Desulfovibrio desulfuricans: one gene and its partner. The protein of the gene in region 1 binds, or shares a complex with, the protein of each later gene. Links are inferred from orthologs where the notes say so. Each region holds a gene or a part of one and is shown on either strand. Other genes may lie near its edges.

The links.
Region 2: the proteins of mnmG (region 1) and mnmE are in contact, whole or in part, in a solved structure (PDB 9HIP), measured with the Escherichia coli proteins. The link is inferred for Desulfovibrio desulfuricans from one-to-one orthologs.

Annotation. Positions count from the first base shown.
Region 1 is NZ_JANFYZ010000012.1:40,203-50,272, reverse strand. The notes cover bases 142-3,140. They hold mnmG (tRNA uridine-5-carboxymethylaminomethyl(34) synthesis enzyme MnmG), read right to left. Parts: upstream 2,615-3,140; coding sequence 668-2,614; downstream 142-667. Other genes in these bases: NE637_RS12545 (M20 family metallo-hydrolase), read right to left, coding at 2,607-3,140; NE637_RS12555 (PilZ domain-containing protein), read right to left, coding at 142-630. Also shown: more of NE637_RS12555, read right to left, coding at 1-141; more of NE637_RS12545, read right to left, coding at 3,141-3,848; NE637_RS12540 (PxxKW family cysteine-rich protein), read right to left, coding at 4,008-4,274; NE637_RS12535 (ABC transporter ATP-binding protein), read right to left, coding at 4,466-5,176; NE637_RS12530 (ABC transporter ATP-binding protein), read right to left, coding at 5,180-5,950; NE637_RS12525 (branched-chain amino acid ABC transporter permease), read right to left, coding at 5,947-6,915; NE637_RS12520 (branched-chain amino acid ABC transporter permease), read right to left, coding at 6,912-7,817; NE637_RS12515 (branched-chain amino acid ABC transporter substrate-binding protein), read right to left, coding at 7,975-9,096; NE637_RS12510 (amylo-alpha-1,6-glucosidase), read left to right, coding at 9,739-10,070. UniProt on the Escherichia coli protein: NAD-binding protein involved in the addition of a carboxymethylaminomethyl (cmnm) group at the wobble position (U34) of certain tRNAs, forming tRNA-cmnm(5)s(2)U34.
Region 2 is NZ_JANFYZ010000013.1:46,129-56,121, reverse strand. The notes cover bases 1,661-4,582. They hold mnmE (tRNA uridine-5-carboxymethylaminomethyl(34) synthesis GTPase MnmE), read left to right. Parts: upstream 1,661-2,370; coding sequence 2,371-3,795; downstream 3,796-4,582. Other genes in these bases: NE637_RS12930 (GAK system CofD-like protein), read left to right, coding at 4,455-4,582; NE637_RS12935 (3'-5' exonuclease), read left to right, coding at 3,799-4,458; NE637_RS12945 (protein jag), read left to right, coding at 1,661-2,211. Also shown: membrane protein insertase YidC, read left to right, coding at 1-707; more of NE637_RS12945, read left to right, coding at 748-1,660; more of NE637_RS12930, read left to right, coding at 4,583-5,654; NE637_RS12925 (pseudouridine synthase), read left to right, coding at 5,651-6,757; NE637_RS12920 (DUF47 domain-containing protein), read left to right, coding at 7,133-7,762; NE637_RS12915 (inorganic phosphate transporter), read left to right, coding at 7,755-8,759; NE637_RS12910 (TraR/DksA family transcriptional regulator), read right to left, coding at 9,171-9,392; NE637_RS12905 (aspartate aminotransferase family protein), read right to left, coding at 9,522-9,993. UniProt on the Escherichia coli protein: Exhibits a very high intrinsic GTPase hydrolysis rate. Involved in the addition of a carboxymethylaminomethyl (cmnm) group at the wobble position (U34) of certain tRNAs, forming tRNA-cmnm(5)s(2)U34.

The DNA of each region.
Region 1 (10,070 bases):
TTCAGCAGGAAAGCGCAGAGCCATGCCCGTGGCGGAAATGTCGGCCACCTGCACAAGCTCGTTTTCCATGCCGGATTTATAATGCAGCAGGGGTCTGCCAATTTCTGCCGTGTTGCGGGGCATGGGCTTGGCGGGGTCCATCTCCCACACGCCGATAACACGCACCAGATCCTTGGGCGGTTTAACGCGGATGAAATGGCGTTTTTGCCCGGCGTCTATATCCTTGGGCATGGAAAGGAGAAGGCGCGATTTGTCATACGCGCCCTTTACCTGCTGAATCTGTGCCTGGAATTTAAAAAAGGAGGGGCCTTCGGGCAGGGTGGCGCGAAAGAATACTTCCACCGGGGTGCCTTCAAGCTCGCGTGATACATAGGAAAGAACTTCCATCTCAAGCTGCGTGGAAAGTATCCTGACGAGGGTGCCGGCCATGCCCTTGCTGTTGTGGAGTTCCTCAACATTAAGGTCGAATATTTCGTTCTGCGCCTGCGCAGTCTCAAGCATGCGGCGGATGATCTCCGCACGCTTTGCCGCGTGGCGCATGCTCTGCAACCGGCCTTTGACCGAGACGAGCGTGGCGCAAAGCGCCGCAAGCAGAATGCCGACAACAATAAGAAGTTGGGTGCCCGTCATAGATTCACCGGTGTCAACAGTTGTGTGGCGTCATCCCTCACTGCGGGGATGCAGCAGCGCCATTGGGGTATTTTTCAGGGCGCAGCAATCCAAGTTTGTGGAGGTGAACCTCCAGGCATGCAACCGCCGCAGGGGTTACGCCGGATATCCGTCCGGCCTGCCCAAGGCTGCAAGGTCGCACCCTGTCCAGTTTTTCTACCACTTCATGGGATAACCCAGCTACTTTGGCATAATCGAGTTGCGGGGGCAAGGCCGTTGCCTCAAGCCTGGCCGAGCGCGCGATAAGTTCGCGCTGACGTGCCAGATAACCCTCATACTTGATTTCTGTCTGCACGCTCTCACAGGCGCCGGTTCCGGCGGCAGCTCTGGCAGCCGCCAGATCAGCCCCGGTTTCGGCCAGCGCTTCGTGTTGGGTCGCGGTCAGCATGGCTTCAAGCGAGTCCAGGTCAACATCCGGGCGTTTCAGGGCTTCTGCCAGAGTTTTGCCTACAGGCAACTGGGCCTCGGGCGCATCCTCGGGCAACTTGTGTCCGGGTATGCGTTTTTTGCCCAGATATCCCCTGAAACGTTCGGCGGCTTCCTGTTTAATGCAAAACGCGCGCCACTGTTCGTCGCTCACAAGGCCAAGTTCACGGCCAATCCGGGTCAGCCGCGTATCGGCATTGTCTTCGCGCAGCAGCAGCCTGTGCTCCGCGCGCGAGGTGAACATCCGGTAGGGTTCCTGAGTGCCGAGTGTGACAAGATCATCAACAAGCACAGCCATATAGGCCTGATCGCGCCCCGGCGTAAAGGGGGCAAGACCGCGCATGGCGCACGAGATGTTCAACGCGGCCCACAGGCCCTGCGCTGCGGCTTCCTCGTAGCCGGACGTTCCGTTGATCTGCCCTGCAAGCCACAATCCCGGCACGGCCTTGGTTTCAAGGGTGGGGCGCAGCTGGATGGGGTTGGCGTAGTCATATTCAATGGCGTAACCGGGGCGCAGCACCACAGCGTTTTCCAGCCCCTTGAGGGCGTGAACCATGTCGAGCTGCACATCAAGGGGCAGGCTGGTGGGAATGCCGTTGGCATACACCTCCGCGCTGTTGAGTCCCTCCGGCTCCAGAAATATCTGGTGCCGCTCCCGGTGCGGAAAACGGGCCACCTTGTCTTCAATGGAAGGACAGTAGCGCGCGCCAGTGCCCTTGATGACGCCCGTGAACATGGGCGAGCGGTCAAAACCGCTACGGATGATTTCGTGCGCGCGTTCGTTTGTCCACGTCACATGGCACGACACCTGTTCCAGGGCCGGGCCGGGGCCGTGAAAGCTGAAGCCCGGGGGCGGCGTGTCGCCCGGCTGTTCTTCCAGCTGGGAATAGTCGATGGATGATTTGAGGATACGCGGCGTGGTGCCGGTTTTCAGACGGCCAAGGGTCAGGCCTAGGCTGCGCAGACTGTCTGAAAGGCCCAGCGCCGGGGCATCGCCCAGGCGGCCGCCGGGCAGATTGGTGAGGCCCATGTGGATGCGTCCGTCCAGAAAGGTGCCCGTGGTCAGCAGCACATGGCGCGCTGCAAAGGTCAGCCCCTGAGCCGTGCGCACGCCAGTGACGCGGCCGTCATCGGTGGTCACGTCCACCACGGAATCCTGCCAGATGCGCAGGCCGGGCGTGTTGTAGAGCGTTTTTTTGAGCACGCGCTGATAGGCCTCGCGGTCGATCTGGGCGCGTGTGGCCCGCACCGCAGGCCCCTTGCTCATGTTCAGCACGCGAAACTGTATGCCCGCAGCATCGGCCCACAGGCCCATCATGCCGCCAAGGGCGTCAATTTCGCGCACCATGTGTCCCTTGGCCAGGCCGCCGATGGCGGGGTTGCACGAGAGGTAGCCCAGCCGGTCAAGGTTGCCGCTGATGAGCAGCACATTGTGCCCCATGCGAGCCAGGGCCACGGCGGCTTCGCTGCCAGCGTGGCCGCCGCCCGCGACAATACAGTCAAATATGGAATCAGACATGGGCTGCGTTCATGAGGATGTGGGCAAACACCTGCGAATCCTTGATGGTAGCGGTGATGGATGAGCGTTCGTCCGGTTGGTGGCAGGTGTTTTCAAGGCAGCCCCAAACGGCGGCGGGCAGGCCCTTTTGCCGCAAAAATGCCGCAACGGTTGCCCCGCCTATGCCCACGGCCTGCGCCTGAACGCCGTAAATGCGGGCGATGGCGGCCTTGAGCGCTGTAACAACGGTGCCTGTTTGCGGTATGGCCGTGGCGTCCTGCCGCTGCACCACGCTCACCTGTATCTGCACGGTGTGCTTTTCCGCCACTTCGGCGGCCACTTCGCGCATCTTTGCAAGCACGCTGTCCATATCCACATGGGGCAGGAGGCGGCAGTCAATGTAAAAAACATCATTGCCTGGAACTGTGTTGATGTTCGGCACATTGGCTTCGTGTTTGCCCGGCACAAAGGTGGAATATGGCGGGTCAAACAGGGGATTGGCATCGGCAAAGGCGGAGCGCAGGGCATTGTGGCACGAGAGGGCCATGTCCGCCCCTGCCAGAAATGCGTTGCGGCCCTTTTGCGGCGTGGAGCCGTGGCACTGGATGCCCGTGGTCTGCACCTTGAGCCAGAGCTGGCTTTTTTCTGCGATCTCGATGACATCGCCCTTGGACGAACCGGCGTCCGGCACGATGTAGAGATCATCGGGATTAAAAAAGTGCGGGGCTGTGTTGAGAAGATGCTCCAGGCCGTAAAGACTGCCGGTTTCTTCATCAGCCATGAAAACAAGACCCAGTGAAAGCTCGGGGGTAATGCCCTGGGAGAGCACTTCTTCCGCCAGCAGCAGCATACTGACTATGGCCTGCTGGTTGTCTTCCACGCCGCGTCCGTACAGAAAATCGCCATCGCGGCGCACCTGCCAGGGGTTGCTGGTCCAGGCTGCGAGGTCGCCCGGAGGCACCACGTCCGTATGCCCGAAAAGCCACAGAGTGCGGCTGCTTTTGCCGGGGATGCGGGCCACAAGGTTGGGACGCTGACCATCGGTAACGCGCGGATCCGGCGCGTCAACGCGTGAAAGGGCGGTTACGCCGCAGGCCTTGAGCCAGTTGGTGATGCAGCGCACCTTTTCCATTTCGCCCTGGCCGCCGTTGTCCGGGCCAAGGGCCTGGCATGCCGTAAGCACGGCCTGAAGCTCCGCAACGCGGTCTTCTCGCCCGGCCAGCCCGCGCAACAAGGTGTCGAGTGTCTTGAACATGGGGTTTCCCGTATGGCGTTACAACGCGCAAGAGGCTGCTCGCGCAGCCCCTTGAAAAAGTCTTCAGCCCCGGCATGACCGTTGTTGAATCGGCCTGTTGCGATAAAATCGCAAACTGACCGCCAGCGGCATGTCGGAACCGATGTAAGCCTGGTTGGCCTAGCGGCCACCCTTGGCGGCGCGCTTGGACGCCTTCAAAGGGTTGACCTTGGCGGCAGCGGCAACAGAGGCCTTCACGTGCGTGGCAAAGTTGCAACGGCCAGCAGTCCACTTTTTGGCAGGGACAGGGTAGCTGGAGCAGAACTCTTCGCCTTCAAATTCGCGCACGCGGTCACAGCCAGAACACTGTTCAACCACCGGGGAAAGAACAAAACCGTTGACCACCACGCCTTCAGCGGTTTTGGTGGCTTTTTCCAGAGGGGTCATAGCAAAACCTCCATGCGCAGCAGCGCCGTATTGCTAAAATAACGGCGGAATGGCCGCCGCGTTGGAATGGAAAAATATAGTTGAAAGCAATTTTCTGTCAAGTAAAAGAAGTGGAAAATTTTTCAGCCGGCTTGCGGTGCGGGAACCTCGTGCTATTGCGGCCGCTTGTAAAAAAACAGTCGCCGGTCTGGCTAGCCGCCCAGATAGGCCTCGCGCACGCTGGCATTGGCAAGGAGGTTTTCGGCCCGGTCTTCCATGACCACGCTGCCAACTTCAAGCACATAGCCGCGCGTGGCCAGTTTCAGCGCCGCACGGGCGTTTTGTTCCACCAGCAGCACCGTTACGCCTTTTTTGTTGATGGCCCGCACGGTTTCAAAGATGGAGCGCACCAGCAGCGGGGCAAGGCCCAGCGAGGGTTCATCCAGCAGCAGCAGGCGCGGCTCGGCCATGAGGGCGCGGCCTATGGCGAGCATTTGCTGTTCGCCGCCGGAAAGCGTACCCGCGAGTTGATCCTTGCGTTCGTGCAAACGCGGAAAAAGATCAAAAATCCATTCCAGCGTGCGCTCGCGGCGGGCCTTGTCCTCAATGCAGAATGCCCCGAGGCGCAGATTTTCCAGAACGCTCATGATGCCGAAAACACGCCGCCCTTCGGGCGACTGGGCAATGCCAAGGCCCACGACCTTGTGGCTCGGCATGCTCAGCAGGTTTTGCCCTTCAAAGAGGATTTCACCTTCAAAGGGGCGCACCAGCCCGCTGATGGAGAGCAAGGTGGTGCTTTTGCCCGCACCGTTGGCCCCGAGAATGGTGACGATTTCGCCTTCGTCCACCCTCAGGTCGATGCCGTGCAGCACTTCAACACTGCCGTAGCGCACGCGCACATTAGACAATTGCAACAGGGACATGGCTTACCACTTTTCGTCGTCTGCGCCCAGATAAGCCTCAATGACGGCGGGATCCTGCCGCACGTCTTCGGGCTTGCCCTGGGCAATCATGGTGCCGTGTTCCAGCACCACCAGTTTTTCGCAAATCTTCATCACCAAGCGCATGTCGTGCTCAATGAGCAGCACGGTGATGCCCCTGTCGCGGATAGCCCGGATGGTATGCACCAGGGCGGCGGTCTCCTGATCGTTCATGCCGCCTGCGGGTTCGTCCAGAATCACGAGGCGCGGGTCGGAGGCCAGTGCCCGGGCTATCTCAAGCAGGCGCTGGTTGCCGTAAGAAAGGCCACCTGCGGCCTCGGTATAGCGGTCGGCAAGGCCCACAAATTCCAGCTCTTCCATGCAGCGGGCAACGGCGGCTTTTTCTTCCTCGCGCTGACCCGGCGTGTGCAGCATGCACGATATCAGACCGGATTTCATGCGGCAGTGCCGTCCGGCCAGCACGTTTTCCAGCACAGAAAGGCGGCCAAAGAGGCGGATGGTCTGGAACGTGCGCGCGATGCCCAGTTCCACCACCTTGTGCGGGCGCAGTCCGGCAATGGATTTGCCGTCAAAAAAGATGCGGCCCGACTCCGGTGTATAGTTGCCGGTTATGCAGTTGAACACGGTGGTCTTGCCAGCGCCGTTGGGGCCGATAAGCCCCACAATGCTGCCAGCGTCCACATCAAAGGTAAGATCGTTCAGGGCAATCAGGCCGCCGAACATCTTGCTCATTTCTTCAAGGCGCAGCAGGGTCATGCGGGCCTCCCGTCACTGGCTGCTGGCGGCGCAGCAACCTTGTAGCGCCGCTGCCTCGGGGGCAACAGGCCCTGGGGTCGCCAGACCATCATGACCATCATGGCAAGGCCGAAGATGAGCATGCGCGCATTGGAAAATTCGCGCAGCACTTCGGGCAGGCCGATGAAAAGAAACGCGCTGATAAGCACGCCAAGCTGGCTGCCGCCGGAAAGAATGACCACCGCAAAGATGATCACGGATTCCATGAAGTTGAACGATTCCGGCGCAATGGTTGTCATCTTGGCGGCATAGAGCGTGCCAGCCATGCCCGCCCAGAACGCACCCAGCACAAAGGCCGCCAGCTTGTAATGGGTGACGTTGACCCCGCAGCCTTCTGCGGCCACATCGTCTTCCTTGATGAAGTTCAGCGCGCGGCCAAAGCGGGAATGCCACAGGCCGTAGAACAGCAGCAGGCTCACGCCCACCATGCCCCAGACCAGAAAATAGAACTGCAGGCTCTTGACGATCTTGAAGCCAAAAAACATGGGGCGACTGATGCCGAAAATGCCGTTGGCGCCGCCTGTGAGGCCGAAAACATCGTTAATAAGCGCAATGCGCACAATTTCCACAATGCCGATGGTGACGATCAGCAGATAGTCGCCACGCAGGTGGATGATGGGGCGGGCCACAATAAGGGCGAAGATAGCCGCCGCCGCGCCGGAGAGAGGCATAACCCACAGCACGGGCCAATGGCAGACCGTGTTGAGGATGGCGGTGGTGTAGGCACCCACGGCAAAAAAGGCGGCGTGCCCCATGTGGAATATGCCCGCCTGCCCCAGAATGACGTTGAGCGAAAGGGCCAGCAGGGCGTAGAGGCCAATGCTCACGCACACGTCAAGCCAGTAGGCGTTGCAAAAGAGCGGCAACGCGCACAAAAAGAGGCCCGCAGCCGCATACACGGCAAAGTTGCACGGAAGTTTTTTCATAGTTTGTCCGCCGTGCGCTCGCCCAGAATGCCGGTGGGGCGGATAATCAGAATGAGAATGAGCACCAGAAAGGCGATGGCGTCCTTCCAGGCAATGGCTATGTAGCCTGCGGCAAGGGCTTCGATAACGCCGAGCAAAAGCCCGCCCAGCATGGCGCCCGGGATGTTGCCGATGCCGCCCAGGATGGCGGCGGTAAAGGCCTTGAGGCCGTAAGACCAGCCCATGGTAAAGTCGATCTGCCCGTAGTAGATGCCCACCATCAGACCAGCCGCGCCGCCAAGGCCGGGGCCGATAAGAAAGACCAGCGAGATGATGCGGTCAACATTGATGCCCATAAGCTGCGCAGCGCCGGGGTCGATGGCCACGGCGCGAATGGCCGCGCCTGTGCGCGTGCGCTGGATAAAGGCCCAGAGGCCGAGCATCAGCACAACGCTGGCCGCGATGACCAGCAGGCGCACGCCGGGCACTTCAAGGCCGAGCATCCTCACCGTAAAGTCGGGGCGCAGATAGTCGGGGTACACGTAGAAGCGCGCGCCGTAGATCAGCATGACCGCGTTCTGGAAAAATATGGATGCGCCAAGGGCGGAAACCACGGCGGAAAGGCGATTGGCGTTGCGCAGTGGGCGATATGCCGTACGCTCAAGCAAAAAGCCAATAATCGCCACCAGCAGGGCCACCATGACAAAAACGGCGGCTACAGCCAAAAAGGGATTGAGCGCGCCCGCCATATTGCAGCTGACAAGCAGGGTAAGCCCCAGGTAGGCGCCAATGGTAAACAGGTCGCCGTGGGCAAAGTTGATGAGCTTGAGCACGCCGTACACCATGGTGTAGCCCAGCGCCACAAGCGCATAGATGCCGCCCACGGCTAGGCCGTTCAAAAGCTGTTGGAGAAATTGTTCCATAATGTTCGGCGTTGGTACTCGGCATTTGGCGGGCGACCGGGATACCGGTCGCCCGCCGTAATGAACGCGTCCTCAAGGGGATTGCGCTTTTCGCCGGGGTGTTTATGCCCCGGGCGTGTATCTGTGCAACATGGGCGCGGCTAATGACCGCGCCGCATTACTTGGGCTGCAAAACGAAGTTGCCCGTGGCGTCAACCTTGTAGGTGCGGTAGAACTCGCCCACGCGGTCGCCCTTGGCGTCAAAACCCAGGTTGCCGGAAAGACCGGGCATGCCCTTGAGTTCCTTGAGCCATGCGGCCATTTCCTTGGGGGTATCCTTGCCGGCTTCAAGCGCGCCTTCAATAACCTTGAATGCATCGCCAGCCAGTACGGCCCACACGGAAACAGGCACGGTATTGTACTTGGCCTTGAAGGCCTTGAGGAATTCCTTGGCTTCAGGCGTGTCCATATCCTGCGGCAGCGGCGGGCTGATGAAGAAATAGCCCGTGGCGGCTTCGTTACCGGCGATCTTGACCAGATCCTGATGGTTTGCGGCATCGCCGCCCATCATGGGAACGTTCCAGCCCATTTCTCTCTTCTGCCGCAACAGCATGCCGGTTTCCGGGTAGTAACCGGTAAAGAACACGAGGTCGGGATTGGCAGCTTTAAGCTTGGTCAGAATGGCGGTGTAGTCGCGCTCTCCGGGGGTAAGAGCATCGTAAAACACCACTTTCATACCGTCTTTTTCAAGCACTGCCTTGGTTTCTTCCGCCAGGCCCTTGGCATACGAAGAATTGTCGTGCAGCAGGGCCACGGCCTTGTAGCCGCCCTTCTTGATGGCTTCGGCGGCAGATTTGCCCTGCGCGTCGTCGCGCGGGCAGGTGCGGAAAAAGAGCTTCAAGCCCTTTTCCGTAAGGCGCACGCTGGTGGAGCCAGTGCCGATCTGCACCAGTTCCGCCTCGTCCAGAATGCTCTGGCTGGCCTCGGTCACGGCGGAGCCGTACGTGCCGATAACGGCCACAACACCGGCGGAAGCAAGCTTCTGCGCGGCCAGAGCGGCTGTGCGCGGATCGCCCGCGTCGTCTTCGACAACCAGCTGAACCTTGCGGCCCTTGATGCCGCCCTTGGCATTCACATCGTCAACCAGCAGGGTAACGATGTTCTTCATATCCAGGCCTTCGGAGGCCCATTTGCCCGTAAGCGGGCACATAAGGCCAACCTTGATGTCACCAGCCAGCGCCGCAACGGGCACGAGCAGGGTAAGGGCCAGAGCCCCAAGCCAACGACCAAGTGCTTTCATGAACTACCCCCGTCAGGTATGCAAATATTGTGAGCAACGAACAAGCGTACCCTAAAAATGAAGAAAGAAAAAGCCCCCAGTACAGCCGGGCCGCGCATTGGCGCAACAGACGCAAGCCAGCGAGGGCGGCAGGGCTGCGTTATGACCATACAGCTTGCGCGGCAGTTGTAATCAGTAGTGAGTACATGCGCCGTGTTTATACTGCAAAGCATTGTGAACCTGTTCAGGCAACCATGGTAAATTGCGCGATTGTAACGCGATGCTCACACGATGATTTCAGATTGGTCAAATTCTTCATATAATATTAGCCAGCTAACAAGCACGTCGTGTTTAGTGCATCGCTAAGGCGATAAAACTGGAAACAAAAGTGGCACGCGCTCGACAGTCAAAAAATAATGGGGTAAGGTAAAGCTGTAAAAACAGAGAACACCTTTATTTTCTTAAATGTTTTTCTGTTGCGGTTTTCGCGGTCAGAGGTTCGGCTGTTTCAGTTTCTCTCTGCGCCCTTTCCGCCGTACCCCTTCCGCAAGCATTGCCGCAACTTGGGCCGCCCAGCATCGTCTGGCGGTCAGGCGGCGATTGCGCCCTTCGTCTTCCCGCAGCATTCGCCGTCGCGCTCCATATGGGCGCCAAGGAGGCCGTATGCGGTTCAGCTTTGACAAGGCAGCCTGCCAGAATACGCGCAGGGCGCTGCACCGGGAGTGGCTGCTCACCAACGAACGGGGCGACTGCTCCGGCAGCAGCATTTTGTGCTGCAACACGCGCAAATATCACGGCCTGCTTGCCGTCAACACGCCGTACGGCCGTCATGTGCTGCTCTCTGCCCTTGAGGAATCGGTGTGCGGCGGCGGCAGGGAATTCTTTTTTTCTACCCGCCAGCATCCTGGCACGCTCTATCCCAACGGGCACGAGTATCTTGAAGCTTTCCAGCTCGATCAGTGGCCGCAGAGCACCTATCGGGTGGGCGAAGTGAG
Region 2 (9,993 bases), on another replicon or contig:
GCGCCAAGCTTGCCGCTGTTTCTGACCAGCTTGCCAAGAGTATTGACCTCGGCATGTTCCATGTGATCGCCAAGGGCTTGCTGTGGCTGCTTGAATTTTTCCAGAAGTACGTGAACAACTGGGGCGTGGCCATCATTTTGCTGACGGTCCTCATCAAGGCCCTGTTCTGGCCCCTTACGGCCAAGAGCTACGCCTCCATGGAAAAGATGAAGAAGCTTCAGCCGCACATGGTGGCTATCCGCGAGAAGCACAAGGACAACAAGGAGCTCATGAACAAGGAAGTCATGGCGCTCTACAAGACCTACGGGGTTAACCCGGCCAGCGGCTGTGTGCCCATTCTCATCCAGATGCCCGTGTTCTTTGGCCTGTATCAGGCCCTGCTCACGTCCATCGAGTTGCGTCACGCGCCCTTCATCACCTATCTGCCCGGCACTGACATCATCTGGCTGGCTGACCTTTCGGCTAAAGACCCGTTCTACATCACGCCCGTCATCATGGGCCTGACCATGTTTATCCAGCAGAAAATGAGCCCCCCGGCCACTGATCCCACCCAGCAGAAGATCATGATGTTCCTGCCGTTGATCTTCACCGCCATGTTCCTGAGCTTCCCCTCGGGCCTCGTGGTGTACTGGCTGGTCAACAACATCCTGTCCATTGCGCAGCAGAGGATGATGGCGAAGAAGTTCTCTACATCCGCAGCGAAGTAGGCCGCCCCGGCGGGTTCGCGTGACACAGCAAGGGGTTCGTATGGAAGGATTTAAGGAATTCCAGGGAAAGGATCTCGACAGCGCCATAGAGGAAGCCTGCGGCTACTTCAACACAGCGCGTGAAAAGCTCGAGATTGAAATAGTGCAGGACGCCAAGTCCGGCATATTCGGCATCGTGGGGGCGCGCAAGGCCAAGGTTCGGGCAAGGCGCGTGCAGCTGCGCGAAACTATGGAAAGCATTCTGGGCAGAAAGAACGGCGAAGGGGCTTCGGCCCCTGCGCCGTCTGCCGGGCAGCCCGCATCTGCGAGTGAGAACGCCGGATCTGCGGAGCAGCGCAAAAACGGCGGCAATCGGCAGGAGCAAGCACCTACGGCTGCACCTGAATCGTCTGCCCCGTCAGCCCCCAAGGCTCCCGTTGCTCCCACCGCTCCGGAGGTTCAGGCCGAAAAGGGCCGGGGCGATGGGCGCGACCGCCAGCAGGAGGCCCGGCCTCAGCGCAATCAGCAAGACGACAGACGTAACCAGCAGGATGACAGGCGCAACCGGGGCCGCAACCGCAAGCCGCAGTCTCTGGACGCCTTTGAGAGTGAAGAAGAGCTGGACGCCGCCATTAATGGCAATGTGCTGGATAAACCTGCTGATCGGCCTTTTGACCGCCGGGGTGAGCGTAACGGCAAGCCTGACAGAAATGGCGCCAAGCCTTCCGGCAGAAATTCCAGAAACGACCGGGGCCGCGAGCGCACAGGCAGAAATGCCGAAGGCGAAGGCGTGGAGGCGGTTAATCCCGCCGAGACTCCTGCACGCGAAGCCAGAGGGCGACGCAATGATTCCCGGCCGGACAACCGGCCTGACAATCGTTCAGATAACCGCCCCGACAGCAGGGGCAACGGCAGGGCAGAGGTCCGTTCCCCACAGCGCGAGAACAATCGCCCCGAGCGCGCACCGCGCCCTGACGCCCCGGTTGATGGACTGGAAGATGATTTTGAAGCCGCAGGCGAAGGTTTGCCGGTTACTCCTCTGGAGCAGCTTGACGCCGCTAAGCTTGAAGCCCTTGTGGATGAAACCGTGCGCAAGCTCATCCGCCCCATCACTGGGGACGGCGTGGGCATCACCGTCAAGATCGGCGGTGGCAGGGTTTATGTGGGCATTGATTGCGATGAAGACTCCGGTCTTCTGATAGGCCGCGAAGGGCAGACCCTTGCCGCCCTGCAATACATGATATCGCGCATTGTATCGCGCGGCATGAACGCTGCCGTGCGGGTGCAGCTTGACGCCGGTGAATACCGCCGCCGTCAGGATGAAAAACTGCGCGAAATGGCTCTGGCTCTTGCAGACAAGGTGCGCCAGAGCGGGCGCTCCTACTCCACAAGGCCGCTTTCTTCGTACCATCGGCGTATTGTGCACGTGTGCCTGCAAGAGGCTGTTGACGTGCAGACCCGCAGCACGGGCGATGGCCCCATGAAGCGCGTGGTCATCATGCGCAGAAAGGGAGAACGCGTCTAGCTTCAGCCTCACTGGCAGACGCGCGTTTGGCGCGCTCATACCGCAAGCGGGGCCAGCAGGGTCTTGAAGGTGCTTGTAACGTTGCCGGAGAAACAGCCCGACTGGGCGCAGATCTCCGGCAACGCGCGTTGGCGAGGCCGCGCAAACATAGGGCAGGATATGGATACAGCAGTGCAGACAGAACGTGGCGACACCATCGCCGCCATTGCGACCCCTCCCGGTGCCGGGGGGATTGGCATCGTGCGCCTTTCTGGCCCTCGGGCCAAGGAAGTTCTTGCCCGCATGTTCCTGCCCCTTTCAGCACAGGTGGAAAATTTCCATCCCTGGCTTTTGCACCGGGGCCGCGTGCTGGACTGGAACGGCGAGGCGCTCGATGATGCCCTGGCTGTTTTCATGCCTGGGCCGCGTACCTTTACGGGTGAAGATGTGGCCGAAATTCACAGCCATGGCGGCCCTTTTCTGGTGCAGGCCGTGCTTGAAAGCGCGCTGCGCCACGGGGCGCGTCAGGCAGAACGCGGCGAATTTTCGCGTCGCGCCTTTGTCAACGGGCGTATGGATCTGAGCCAGGCCGAAGCCGTCGCCGAGCTTATAGCCGCCCCCTCGCGCGAGGCACTGCGCTACGGGCTCAACCGCCTTGAAGGCGTTCTTGGTCGGCGCACTGCCGAACTGCGTGAAGAACTGGAAATGCTGCGCGCCCAGATGTGCCTTGCCGTGGATTTTCCTGACGAAGAAGTTGAAGGCATGGAGCCAGCCGCCCTCTGCGAAGTTCTCGACAGGGTCATGCTGGCTGTGCGGCGGTTGCTGGCCGGGAGCAGACGGGCCCAGATCGTGCAGCAGGGCGCTGTAGTTGTGCTGGCTGGCGCGGTAAATGCCGGCAAGTCCAGCCTTCTCAATGCGCTGCTAGGGCGCGAGCGCGCGCTTGTGACCGATATCCCCGGCACAACGCGTGATTTTCTGGAAGAAACATGCAATCTTGACGGTCTGCCCGTACGCCTGACAGACACTGCAGGCCTGCGACAGGCTGAAGAAACCGTTGAGCAGCTTGGCGTAACGCGCAGCCGCGAAAAAGTTTCTCAGGCTGATCTTGTTGTTCTTGTGCTTGATGGCGGCCTGCTGGGCGAGGAAGGTGCGGCGGCAGAGGTCTGCCCGGACCCTGCGGCCCGCGAGGTTCTTGACTCTGTGGGCGACACGCCCCTGCTCGTGGTGTGGAACAAATGTGACATTTGCATGCCAAAAGTGTTCCCTCCCCGCTGGATTGGTGCGCGAACCTGTTGCGCAGTGAGCGCACTTTCCGATACATATGTCGAAGAGCTTGCAACCATGTTGCGATCTGTGCTGCTTGGGGGCGGTTCGGATACCGCGCCGGAAGACGGCCTTGCGCCCAACGCAAGGCAATCCATGGCGCTGGAAAAGGCTTTGAAAGAACTTGAAGGGCTGCGTGCTGATGTTGTTGCAGGGCAGCCTTACGATTGTTGCGCGGTCAGACTCGATATGGCCGCCGCTCATCTGGGGGAAGTGACCGGGCTTTCCAGCCCGGCTGAAGTGCTTAACAGCATATTTGCCCAATTCTGCATTGGTAAGTAACCTATGGATATGGACGTTTTGCGCCGCAGGTTGAGTTGCGAAGAAATCAACGCCATGCCCCTTTTTCATTACGAGGGGCCGGTGCAGGTTATTCGCACCCTGGAGGACTGGAAGAACGCGCTGCCGGATCTGCGATCCGCAGACCTGCTTGGATTTGATACGGAAACACGGCCTTCCTTTCGCAAGGGACGCCGCAATTTTCCGGCTTTGATCCAGCTTGCCACGGCCAATGCCGTGTATCTGGTGCAGTTGGCCTTTTTACCGTTCGGGCCACATGTGGTCGAGATTCTGGCAAACCCCGATCAGGTCAAGGCTGGTGTGGGCATCCGCGACGATATGCGTGATCTTGGCCGCCTGCATGACTTTGAGCCAGCGGGGCTGGTTGATCTTGGCGGTGTGGCACGCGCGCACAAAATGCCGAGCCAGGGGTTGCGCACCCTTGCGGCCAATTTTTTTGGCTGGCGTATTTCCAAGGGTTCGCAGTGTTCAAACTGGAGCCTCATGGAACTGACGCCGCGTCAGATTGCCTACGCCGCCACAGATGCCTGGATCGGGCGGCTGATTTTTTTGCGCATGTGCGAAATGGGACTCATCCCCTCCTGTCGCAGCGCCTGTGAGGTTGCGCCGGACAGCGATGCCCTGGCAGCGGGGAGCGCCGTGTGAGCGAAAGTGCTTCGCTGTTCTGCTTTCCTCCGCTTGGCCCCAGACTGGTTTTTTTTACGGGCGGCACGGCTCTGCGCGTTCTGAGCCGTGAACTGATCCACTACACCCACAATTCCGTTCATCTCGTCACGCCCTTTGATTCCGGCGGCAGTTCTGCGGCACTGCGCCGCAGCTTTGCCATGCCTGCCGTGGGCGACATCCGCAACCGCCTGCTGGCTCTGGCCGACAGCGCGGTTGTGCCCGCCTCGGTAATGGAATTCTGCGCCAGCAGGCTGCCGGAACAGTCGGCGGAATGCAACGATCCGCACGAACTGCGCCAACAGTTGCGCGCCATGAGCAACGAGGCGCATCCCGCTTGGGCGGCAATGCCGCCGCTGTTTGCAGATGCCTTGCGCCTGCATCTCAATTTTTTTCTGCAACGCATGCCCGAAGATTTTGACCCCTTCCGCGCCTGCCTGGGCAATCTGATTCTGGCCGGGGGCTACCTGCACCACAAGCGGGTGTTTGGCCCGGTCATGGCCTTTCTCAGCCGCTTGCTGCAAACGCGCGGCGTGGTACTGCCCATTGTGAGCGAAAGCCTGCATCTGGCGGCGGAGCTGGAAGACGGTTCCCTTGTAGTGGGCCAGCACCGCTTTAAAAATCTCAGAGGCGCTGTGCGGCGGTTGTTCCTCACCGTGCACGAGCCTGACCGGGGAACCGAGCAGGCAAAAAAGTTGCAAACCCCCTGCCGTCCGCCCCTTGCCCCGGCCTCGGTGGCCTATCTGCGGTCGGCGGCGGCCATCTGCTACCCCATGGGCAGTTTTTACACCAGCGTGCTTGCCAACTTGTTGCCCCAGAATGTAGGGCGTGCCGTGGCTGCCGTTCAGTGCCCGAAAATTTTTATTCCCAATACCGGAACAGACGCCGAACTGCACGGCCTGACCGTGGCGGGGCAGACTGCCATGATTTTGCGGCATCTGCGCGAAGACGCCCCCGACGCCCCCACCGAGGCCCTGTTGCAGACCGTGCTGGTTGATGCCCGCAATGGTCGCTATGAGGGCGGGCTGGATGCTGGAGAGCGTGACGCCCTCGCCCAACTGGGTGTACGGCTGGTAGAAAAACATATGGTGTACGAAAATGATCCGCAGCGCCATGTGCCGGAATTAACCGCCAAAGCCCTGCTGGAGCTTGTTCCCGGCAGTTCGGTGACCCTGTGAGCAATGAAATTTCCTCCGCATCTTGCGCCGAGCCGCAGGAAGCGACTGCAAAACAGTTTGAAGCCTCCGGTGCAGACATGGTCGGTCAGAGGCTGGACTATGCCCTGACCTTGCTGCTGCCGCAGATGGGCCTGCGAGGGCGCAAGCGCAGCATTGAAAGTGGTCAGGTACTCGTCAACGGGCGCTCCTGCACGGCGGCCCAACGTTTGCGCAAAGGGGATGTGGTTTCACTGGCTGATGCGCCGGGCGCAGATCAGCAGGTTCAGAGTGCCGCTGCTGGGGCAACCGTAACTGGCGCATGCCCCGCAGATGCAAATGTTGACACGTTGCCGCGTCTTTTGGAGCGTCAGGGCGAGTTCTGCTTTTTTTACAAGCCCGTGGGCCTGCACACTGCCGCTTTGACAGGCGGCAGGGGCCACAGCCTGGAGAGCATGCTGCCGCAGTTGATGGCAGGGCAGGGCTCCACTGAGACTGATCCCCAAGATGATGCGGGTATGAGTGCGGAGGCTTTGTCCCCTCAGTTGATGCAGCGTCTTGATTACGGCACTTCTGGCATTGTGTGCGCGGCGCTTTCCCCGCAGGCGGCCAAGGCTTTTCGGCTGGCCGAGGCGGCTGGCCGCTGCGAAAAGCGTTATATTGCGCTTTTGGCCGGGCGGCTGGAAGAAGATTTTACCGTGACTTTTGCCCTGCGCACGGACAAGCGCAGCAAAAGCCGCGTGCTTGATCGCGATGCCGGCTGCACGCGCTGGACAAATTTTACGCCTCTCCATTACTTTGATGGGGACGACCTGCCGCAACTCGCCCTCACAAAAGACTCCCAATTTCACCGTGTTGGGCTGACGCTGGTCGGGTGCCGCATCCGGCGTGGCGCGCGCCACCAAATCCGTGCGCATGCCGCCGCTGTGGGGCACCCCCTGTGGAACGATCCCCTTTACGCAGACAAAGATCCCGAAGCTGAAGCTCAAACATCCCACGGCACGTTCTATCTGCACCACGGCGGCCTGCTGCTGCCGGGGGCAAACTGCGTCATGCCGCCGCCCTGGTCTTTTTTGCCAGAAGCAGTTGCCCGGCAAGTCTTGGAGTGGCTGACATCTATTGATTAAACTCCCACGCAGGTTGAGTTGGCGTCCCCTCCACGCAGCAAAGCATTGCGTGCAGAACACGCCTGGATTATAGATTGTGCGTTCAATCCAACGAGAATCTTTCCCGCGGAAAGTCGCGTCAGACGCGGGAATGCGCAAAAAAGTGACCTCATAACATACCGCCATGATTTGAGTTCTTTTTTGCGCATTGAAAAGTTTAATTTGACGCCCTGTTTTCTCTTGGCACAAAGTTCTGCCCGGTATAAACGGAATGGGTCAAACGGGCTGGCGAAGTGATGCACTGCTCGCCCCCGCAAGCTGCATGCCAGGGCAAAGCCTGCGCAAACAGCTACCATTCGTGGCGCTCCGCGCTTGCAACCAGTTCAAGGAGAAAGGATGTTTCCTGCTCTACTGCCTAAATCCGCTCCGTTTTTTGCCATGCTCAACGAGCAGAATGATCTGCTGCGCCGCATGTCCGCCCTGCTGGTAAACATGCTGGAAGACGTTTCCAACATGGATCACGTGCACAAGGAAATCGCCTTTCTGGAAGAAGAGGCCGACCTGCTGCACAGCAAGATCATCCGGGCGCTTTCCCAGACGTTTATCACGCCCATTGACCGCGAAGACATCCTGCGCATCAACCAGGAACAGGAAGAGTGCATGGACTGCCTGCACAGCCTGAGCACGCGGCTGCATATTTTTGAATTTGCCTCGATCCGCTTTCCCGCCTTGCAGATGGCGCGCACCATCAGCTCCATGCTTGATTTGACCTATGAAATGCTTGCCGGCCTCGCCAATCGGCGCGACTGCCACAAGACCCGTGCTTTTCGCGGCCTGCGCAGCGAATGCGACATGGTGCTGGCCGTGGGCCTGGCGGAACTGATGGACGAGCATCAGGAACTGACAAGCAAGGCCCTCATGCGGGTGCTCAAGTGGAGTCAGGCCTATGAGCGTATGAACATCCTGCTTGAGCAGGTCAATGCGCTGGCGGAAACCATTGAAGAAGCGGTGCTGAAAAATGTTTGATATCCCCGTGCTGCTGGCGCTCATTGTGCTGGTGGCCCTGGTGTTCGACTTCACCAATGGCGCGCACGACTGCGCCAACGCCATTGCCACCGTGGTTTCCACCAAGGTGGTGACGCCGCGTTTTGCGGTGGGCGCTGCGGCCTTGCTCAATCTGGGCGGGGCGCTGCTTGGTACTGAAGTGGCAAAAACACTGGGCAGCGGCATTGTTTTGCCGCACGTGGTGGAGGGGAGCCACGTACTTGTGCTGGCCGCTCTCGTGGGGGCCATCACCTGGAACTGCATAACCTGGTATTTCGGTATTCCGTCATCGTCTTCCCATGCCCTGATTGGCGGGCTTATCGGCGCCGCCGTGGCCGATGCAGGCTTTAGCGCGCTGAACGGCAAGGGCATCTGGGACAAGGTGCTGGTGCCCCTTGTGGCCTCGCCTCTGGCTGGCTACGCGGTGGGTTTTTGCTGCATGTGGATCATCTATTGGATCTGCGGGCATATACACCGGCGCAAGGTCAATGCCTCGTTCCGGCGTTTGCAACTGCTCTCCGCCGCATTTATGGCTACCAGCCACGGCCTCAACGATGCGCAGAAGACCATGGGCATCGTCACCCTGGCCCTGATGATTTTTGGCAAGATCGACACAGTGGAAGTGCCCCTGTGGGTCAAGCTTTCCTGCGCAGGGGCCATGGCTCTTGGCACCGCCGTGGGCGGCTGGAAAATTGTTAAGACCATGGGGCACCGTATTTTCAAGCTGGAGCCGGTGCACGGCTTTGCCGCGGAAAGCTCCGCCGCCCTGGTCATCACCGGCGCATCCCTCATGGGTGCCCCGGTCAGCACCACGCACACCATATCCGCCTGCATTTTTGGTGTGGGGTCTACCAAAAGGCTTTCAGCCGTGCGCTGGAATGTGGCCGCAAATCTGGTGACGGCATGGGTGCTCACCTTGCCCGCTGCTGCAGGCGTGGGGTTTGTTTCTTACTGGCTGCTGCATTTTATCTGGAACTGACCGGACTTGGCACGCACTGCGCTGGCCTGGCGGCCTGCCTTGCAAGCGAGATCATTCAAAAACCCTGTCCCCGCGATCTGCCGGGACAGGGTTTTTCGTTTCAGGGGGATGCAGTGCCGCGGGCATTTATTTGTCTGTCTGATACAGCCAGTGAGCATCAAGTTCTTGTCAGAACAAGAATGGTCCGGGGAATGTCGCAATGATTGCGGAGATGGAAGGGCTTGCAGAGGGGGAGAAAATTGCGCGCAAATGGTGCCGTCACGCTGGCAGGATCAAAAGCCGAGCGCAATCAGTACGCGCTCGCCTGTGTGCGGGCGCGCTGCAATGCAGATATCGCCGGGGGTGTCGGGGCCGCAGCCCTTACAGCACAAGGTACGCCAGCGGCAGGCCGCAAGGGCAACCCTGTGAGGGCTAGTCGCGGCTGCCTTCGCGTTCTTCCTGGCAGGCGCGGCACAGGCCAACACCGGGCAGGGCTTCAAGGCGCTTGGCGGGGATGGGGTCGCCGCATTCACGGCAGCAGGCTACGCCGTTGATCCATTCCGGGCCGCCGCGATCCACAGCGGCGCGGGCCCGCAAGAGGGCTGATTCGCGGTCAAGGCGCTCCAGCTCGGTAGCCTGATCAAAAACGTCCATGAGTACTCCTTGTGTAAAGCAAGCGGCAACCCCGCAGAGCGGGGTTGCCGTAATTTTTGCAGAATATTTTCAGGAAGCACTATGTAGTGTACAATCGTGCTTCTGTAAAGACCCGGACAGGTCGATTTTTTAAAAAGCCTTCAAAATGTCTTCGAGCGTGGTCACAAAGCTGTCCAGATCCGCCTGCTCAATGTTCAGGGGCGGCAGGAGGCGCAGGGTGATGCCGTGGCTCAGGTTGCATATGAAGCCCCGGCGCAGCAGTTCTTCCCACACATCCTTGCCGGAAACGGTCAGTTCAATGCCCAGCATGAGGCCAATGCCGCGCACTTCGCGGATTTTGCCAGGAACGCGCTGCTGGAGAGCGGCCAGCTGGGCCTTCATGTGCTCGCCCAACGTGCTGGCGCGGTCTGCCAGCTTGTCGCGCAGCATGATTTCAACCGTCTTGGCCGCCACAGCGGAAACAAGCGCGCCGCCGCCAAAGGTGGTGGCGTGGCTGCCCGCCTCAAAGCCCTGCGCAACTTCGTCCGTAGCCAGCATGGCGCCCATGGGCAGGCCGTTGGCGAGGGATTTGGCCATGCTGATGATGTCGGGCGTGAGGCCG